3 regions of the Paenibacillus roseipurpureus genome follow, and region 3 is predicted to be linked to each of the others. Evidence: a T-box and tRNA genes for the amino acid it is inferred to sense, from the RefSeq annotation. Region 3 holds a T-box; the other regions hold tRNA genes.
What was found. A T-box is a leader RNA that pairs with one kind of tRNA and senses whether it is charged. The one in region 3 lies ahead of leuS (leucine--tRNA ligase), so its partner is inferred to be a tRNA-Leu.

Region 1 (2,321 bases), 870 kb from region 3:
GTTAAACTTCGTAAATATGAAGACACTGTTGTGTTCATAGAAGTGACTGGAACGGCTCCTGTTAGCACAAACTTTGATGTTGTGGGCATTTTGAGCGCAACAACGATCAATGCACAAGGTAAAATTGCAACAATCACGTTAACTCAAAACATCAACGGTGTGGATCAATCCACTGTTTATAATGTAGGTGCGAACTTCACGTTGACAGGTAACCTTGCAAACTTCTCTACAGGTCATGTGGTTGAGCTTAAAGGTTCCAACCAAGCTGTTACAACTATCGACGTAAAATAAGAAAGTAGAAATAGAAAAAGGTTAGCTTCAATAAGCTCCTGGCTGCGATCAGCTAGGGGCTTATTGTTCGTGATGGCAGCCTTGCATAAGTTGGAAAGTGAATAGACAAACTATCCGATATCTTGGAAGGAGTGGATGGAGGATGGAAGAAAGTTTGTTAACGACATTTAAGCGTTATTATGCCGATTACAGAGAGGCTGAGGGCGTTGATGAAAGCTTCAGTGATGCGTACCAGGCCATCGCTTATCATGTCATTAATCAGACGGAGCATTACGTGCAAGAGGGCAATCTGGGAGAAATTCAGAATTTGATTCGTGAATTTAAGGAACTCGGGCTGTCTATTGGTCCTAGCAATGATTCGATTAAGGAGCAATTTGAATTAGAGCTTGTTGAGCAAGTACTTAGTGAGTATTGAAAAAATGATTGAAAAGTTATTGAATAATTTAGCACTTGCAACCGTTGGATGGATTATGCTATATTGTAATTCCGACCGCGAAAGCGGACGGCAATTACTGTGGCGATCGTGGCGAAGGGGTTAACGCACCGGTTTGTGGATCCGGCATTCGTGGGTTCAAGTCCCATCGGTCGCCCTCTGATTTTAATAAATCTCATTTATCTTATGCGGTCGTGGTGGAACGGCAGACACACCATCTTGAGGGGGTGGCGCTCACAAGGCGTGAGGGTTCAAATCCCTCCGACCGCATCCCAGCTTTACAATGCTGAAAGCCTTGAAATAAAGGCTTTTTTTGTTTTTCTTGTTAGTAAATACGTTAAAGGCACTCCAAGCTAAATGGAAGTGCCTTTAATCATTTGTAAAGTTGCTATTACTTATTCATTTGTTTTCAAGCACGGACTCTACTTTTAAAAGATGTTGCATCATACGATCTGAGGCGAGTGTTTCGTTTTGGGCGCGGATGGCTTCATAGATGCCGATATGCTCTTCAAGCAGCTGTTGGCCTGAGGCCAACTCCGAAAAAAACCACAGTCTGCGGGAATCGCCCATGCTTTCCTGCATTCGCTTCGTGAGGCTGTCCATCATTTGAATGAAGAGCGAATTATGCGAAGCTTTGGCGATCAGCAAATGAAATTCAAGATCCGCCTCTTCAGACGCCTTCTCGTCTTCCAGCACCTCGTGCATGCGGGCAATCGTCTGCTCGAAGTGCTCCAGTTCAGCTTTCGTCCGGCGTTTGGCAGCCAATGCAGCGCAGCCGGATTCAATATATTTACGGATTTCCAGCACTTCCTGAATGGACTCTTTACGATGGAAAAAATCGCCGGATTCCAGCGGTGTTTCGGTCGGCAGCACTTTGCTTACGAAGGTGCCTCCGCCGTGGCGAATGTCAAGCCAACCCATAGCCTTCAAGGCGCTGAGAGCTTCGCGGATCGTTGAACGGCCAACGTTGAAGCCTGCAGCCAAATCAACAACGGAAGGTAGACGATACCCCGGCTCGTATTCGCCGGACTCGATTCGCTGCTTCAGTTGTTCCTGGACGATGTCCGAGCCTTTTTGAGGCTTAATGGACTGAAAGGATGATGACATGCCGTACCTCCTAATCTTTCTGTGGGTCCCCGGAAAGTAAATGGATATATACATCTATTCAATCATACGATATAATACTTGAAAAGTCATCAGATGACCTGCCCACTTTTATTTGATCATGTTGAGAGGAGCTTTGCCATGTTAGCTGAATCCATTCGCCAGCAACTTCGCCAAATTGTTGGAGAGGCTTGGTTTAAAGATGATCCTGAAGCGTTAGTCACACACTCCTACGATGCTACCCCCATGGTGCAAAATTTGCCGGACGGCGTAATATATCCACATACACGAGAACATGTATCCGAGATCCTTAAGCTTGCGAACGAGCATCGGATTCCGATTGTCGGCCGAGGTGCCGGCAGCAATCTTTGCGGCGGGACGGTTGCCACCGAGGGCGGAATCATTATGGTGATGAATCGGATGAACAAGCTGATCGAGATTGATCAAGAAAATCTCACGGCAACGTTTCAGCCAGGACTCAATACAAAGGAGT
Region 2 (2,321 bases), 2.8 Mb from region 3:
AAAATGAAGGGATTAATCGGTGCGATCGCGTCGAACACGCAATTCGTGCAGGATGCCTCGGTGGATCTCTCGGGCAGTGCCAAAGAATCGGCAAGCGCGGCAGAGCATGTCGCTACGAATATTCAAGAGATGACACAGGATGTGGAACTACAAACACGGAGCAGTGAGGAAACGAGCCGTGCCATGGAAGAAATGGCGATCGGGATTCAACGGGTAGCTGAAAATTCAGGTGTAATGGCGGAACACTCGTCATTAACTTCGCAACATGCGGCGATTGGAAATGAGCTGCTCTCCAAGCTCCAGACGCAGATTACCAACATGTTGAACTCTGTTGAACAGTTGGCGGCGACCGTACAATCCTTGACGCGAAAATCCGACGAAATCGGGCTCATTGCTTCGAGTATCACCAATTTTGCCAATCAGACGAATCTCTTATCGTTGAATGCTTCGATTGAGGCAGCCCGAGCAGGGGAGCATGGCAAAGGCTTCAATGTCGTCGCGCATGAAATCCGCAAGCTGGCTGCACAATCTATTGAATCGGCCGATGGCATTAATCAGCTTATTCATGAGACACGTGTCGAGATCGCCAGCGTTTCCGAATCGATGCAAATGACGAAGCAGGAAGCAAGCGCTGGCTCGCACATGATGCAGGAAGTGAATCAAAGCTTTGAGACGATAATGCAATCGGTGACGCACATCGTCACACAGATTCATGAGACCTCCGCGATCACTGAGCAAATGTCGGCGAGTTCTGAAGAGATTTCGGCGACGATGGATCATGCAGCAGCAAGCTCGTCCCAGATTTTGACGAGATCCCAAACGGTCGCAGCGGCTACGGAAGAACAGCTGGCCATGATGCAGAATATTGCGGCGGCTGCTGAGCAGTTGCGCAATGTTGTGGATACGCTGAACGAGTCAGTGTCGTATTTTAAAACCAAGTAGTGCAGGCAGCTAGGAAGCCTCTATGACGTTGTCTCACTCTGGCGATGTAGGGAGGCTTCCACAAATTGCACTTGTCATCTGGACGGGAATCCTATATAATAACACTTGTCGTCCTAACGGGCTTTTAGCTTTCATGGCGATTATGTGGCCCGTTGGTCAAGTGGTTAAGACACCTCCCTTTCACGGAGGTAACAGGGGTTCGAGTCCCCTACGGGTCATTTTATTCCTCTTATGCGGTCGTGGTGGAACGGCAGACACACCATCTTGAGGGGGTGGCGCTCACAAGGCGTGAGGGTTCAAATCCCTCCGACCGCATCCCAAAGAAAAACCCTTGATAATCAAGGGTTTTTCTTTTTTTTAGCTACTTTTCTTTCTACTTCGTTGGAGTGCATGCCTTTAACGTCTAATTATAGCCAACTGTGATATAATGGTAATATGATGTAAGGAGGGGCGCTAACGTGGACTTTTCTAAAATAGATCTATTAAAAAGTGAATTAGATGTTTTACGCCCTCTGCCTCCAGCTGCGGTAAGAAATTTAGAGCAAGTGTTTCGGGTTGAATGGACGTACAACTCTAATGCGATCGAAGGTAATACATTAACACTTTTAGAAACGAAATTAGTCTTGGAAGAAGGATTAACCATAGGCGGTAAAAAGCTGCGTGAACATTTTGAGGTTGTAAACCATTCAGAAGCGATTAGTTACGTACAGGATATTGTGAATAGAAACATGGAATTGACTGAGTATATTATAAAATCAATTCATCATCTCGTCCTTAAGAACATTGATGATGAGAATGCAGGAAGATATCGGATGGTTAACGTTAGGATATCAGGCTCACAACAAACACCTCCACACTTTTCAGTGCTCTCTGAGAAAATGGAGCAGTTGATTCAATGGTACGATGATTACAAAAATAAATTACACCCCGTTGAACTAGCTGCGGAATTTCATTTTCGTTTTGTTTATATTCATCCATTTTCTGATGGAAATGGTCGAACAGCGCGACTTTTAATGAATTTAATATTAATGAAATTTGGATTTCCACCAGCAATTGTAAAAGCAGCAAACGATGCTCGTTTGAAATATTATGAGACGTTGGAAGATGCCAGTATTCGAAATGAAATAATACCATTCGTGCGATTAATTTCCAAATGTGTTGAGGATGGTTTGCAAAAATACATAGGCGCGGTAAAGTGATTTGAATGTTTAATTATAAAATTGGATAAACCTTCCCCGTTACCCGGCGAAGGTTTTTTTATTATGCTTCCTCTCCACACCAAATCCCATTGTCTTGCCAATCCCCTTTCTGCGATCGCCCAACTTTTCCGGGAAAAGAAGCGTGCTGGAAGCGGGTGAACGTTTCCCATTTGTTCTACA
Region 3 (2,321 bases):
GATCGCAGCAGCTTGCGCATCTGTCGTGATGCTGCCAACAAGCTCATGCTCAGGCGCCAGTACGCAGTACGTAGCTCCGAATAGTGTATCAGGACGTGTTGTAAACACGGTCAAACTTTGATCCGCATGCCCATCAATCGCAAAGACAACTTCAGCTCCTGTTGATTTGCCAATCCAATTGCGTTGCATATCCTTGATGCTTTCTGACCAATCCAATTCTTCAAGGTCTTCTAGCAAACGCTCTGCATACTCTGTAATTTTCAAAATCCACTGACGCATCGGCTTCCGAATGACTGGATGATTTCCACGCTCACTCAGACCGTCAATAACTTCCTCATTCGCAAGCACGGTACCCAGTGCTGGACACCAGTTAACCGGTACTTCATCGACATAAGCAAGTCCTTTATTGTACAATTGGATGAAAATCCACTGTGTCCACTTGTAGTACTCTGGATCTGTCGTGCTAATTTCGCGATCCCAATCATAGGAGAAACCGAGGGATTTGATTTGACGACGGAATGTGTCAATATTCTTCTTCGTGAACTCACGTGGATCGTTCCCTGTGTCCAGCGCGTACTGCTCAGCAGGCAGACCGAACGCATCCCAACCCATCGGGTGAAGGACATTGAACCCTCTCATCCGCTTGAAACGTGAAACGATATCTGTCGCTGTGTAGCCTTCTGGATGTCCTACGTGCAATCCTGCGCCTGATGGGTAAGGAAACATATCCAACGCATAAAATTTCGGCTTATCCGAATTTTCCAGCACCTTAAACGTTTTCTTCGCATCCCAATATGCCTGCCATTTCGGCTCAATCGCTTGGGGGTTATAACCTTGCTGTTCTCTTGTCTCTTTCAATTCCTGTGTCATGACCCATTGCCTCCTTCAAGTTGCCCTTATCTGCCTATGCGCACAAAAAAACCTCACATCGCTAGCGGATATCGCTAGGGACGAGAGGTATAATTCCCGTGGTACCACCCTAGTTAACACAAGGCATTCTTTGCCCGTGTTCACTCTTCCCCTTAACGCGGGTGAGACGATCCAGCTAGCGCATCTGATCTAGGATCAGGCGGTTCACCTTCTAGCTCCGAGGCGAGTTCTCAAGACAAACATCTACCGGCTTCCACCTAATCTCCGGCTCTCTAAAAGATGCTGTACAAGGTACTATTCCTCATCTAAGCGTTGATACAACTAATTAAATTAGATTATATGTAAAATAATGCCGCACTGTCAAGCCGCGAACGCACGCCGCACACTTATTTTTTTGCAATAAAGAAAGCTCGTTCCGTCATTATAGTCGGTTGCTCCCACGTAAAGTCTGCAGCCAAATGTACTTCTCTGAAGCCCACATCGAGCAGCGTTTGCTTCAACCATGACAGCGGATACGCTCGTTGATGATGCGTCTCGTCAATGCGTCTGAACTTCGCTCCAGCCCCTTCATCTTTGACGAAGATCGTAAGATCGTGTTCAATTTGCACCCGGTCTTCATCTAATTCACTTGTCCAAATATAAGCGACATCGTCTTCATTCAGAAAAAAAGGCTGGGAATCCGCATACGCAAACAATTGCTCTGGTGTATGAACATCGAACACAAATAGGCCATCTGACTTCACACCTGCATAAGTTTGACGGAAAGCGTCCACAATGTCCGCTTCTTCCAGTAAATAATTCAGGCTATCACAGAATGACATGGCAACATCCACCTCTTCACCAAGCTCCCATTCACGGATATCTTGCTGAATCCACCGAATCGTACCGCCGCGCAATTGCCCTTGTGCGTCAGTTTGCTTCTGCTCAGCGACAGCCAGCATGTCCTCCGAGAGATCAATACCCGTAAGTTGATACCCTTGTACAGCAAGAGGAATCGTAAGATTGCCAGTTCCACAACCAAGGTCGACCAGTGTTGTCGGTTTCATCTCAAAGCGCTCGAAGCACTCTTGCAAGAAGCGCAGCCAATCCTCATAAGGCATGCTGTTCATCAGCCTGTCATACGTGTAGGCAAATTGTTCATAACTCATATTAGCCCTGGCTCTCCTCTTGCTTCATGTACGTCCAATCCTCTTCCTGATAGACGACCCCATCTTTCATCAGCTTGCCTAATGCGCGTTTAAAAGCTGACTTACTGAGTCCGAAACGGTCTTTAATAATATCGGCCTGCGTTTTATCAGAGAATGGCATGGCGTTTCCAGGTCGAGAACGGAGTACTTCAAGAATACGCTCGGCGTCCTCATCTCTTCCCTTTTCCTTCGGAAGCCGCATGGTCACATTCACACGTCCATCTTCTTCGCGCACAAAAGCAACCCTAACATCCACTAGCTCAC

Region 1: it encodes a tRNA-Leu, which carries the amino acid that the T-box ahead of leuS (leucine--tRNA ligase) is inferred to sense. The anticodon was not compared.
Region 2: it encodes a tRNA-Leu, which carries the amino acid that the T-box ahead of leuS (leucine--tRNA ligase) is inferred to sense. The anticodon was not compared.

What each region holds. Positions count from the first base shown of each region.
Region 1 covers NZ_CP130319.1:1,377,224-1,379,544, forward strand. The annotation lists gene MJB10_RS06300 (S-layer homology domain-containing protein) at 1-291, shown strand, start outside; gene MJB10_RS06305 (hypothetical protein) at 434-706, shown strand; tRNA gene MJB10_RS06310 (tRNA-His) at 809-881, shown strand; tRNA gene MJB10_RS06315 (tRNA-Leu) at 913-994, shown strand; gene MJB10_RS06320 (FadR/GntR family transcriptional regulator) at 1,124-1,831, opposite strand; gene MJB10_RS06325 (FAD-binding oxidoreductase) at 1,970-2,321, shown strand, end outside.
Region 2 covers NZ_CP130319.1:5,016,756-5,019,076, reverse strand. The annotation lists gene MJB10_RS22615 (methyl-accepting chemotaxis protein) at 1-942, shown strand, start outside; tRNA gene MJB10_RS22610 (tRNA-Glu) at 1,089-1,160, shown strand; tRNA gene MJB10_RS22605 (tRNA-Leu) at 1,176-1,257, shown strand; gene MJB10_RS22600 (Fic family protein) at 1,401-2,141, shown strand.
Region 3 covers NZ_CP130319.1:2,244,496-2,246,816, reverse strand. The annotation lists gene leuS (leucine--tRNA ligase) at 1-870, opposite strand, end outside; T-box leader at 944-1,187, opposite strand; gene MJB10_RS09685 (class I SAM-dependent DNA methyltransferase) at 1,257-2,018, opposite strand; gene MJB10_RS09680 (CvfB family protein) at 2,020-2,321, opposite strand, start outside.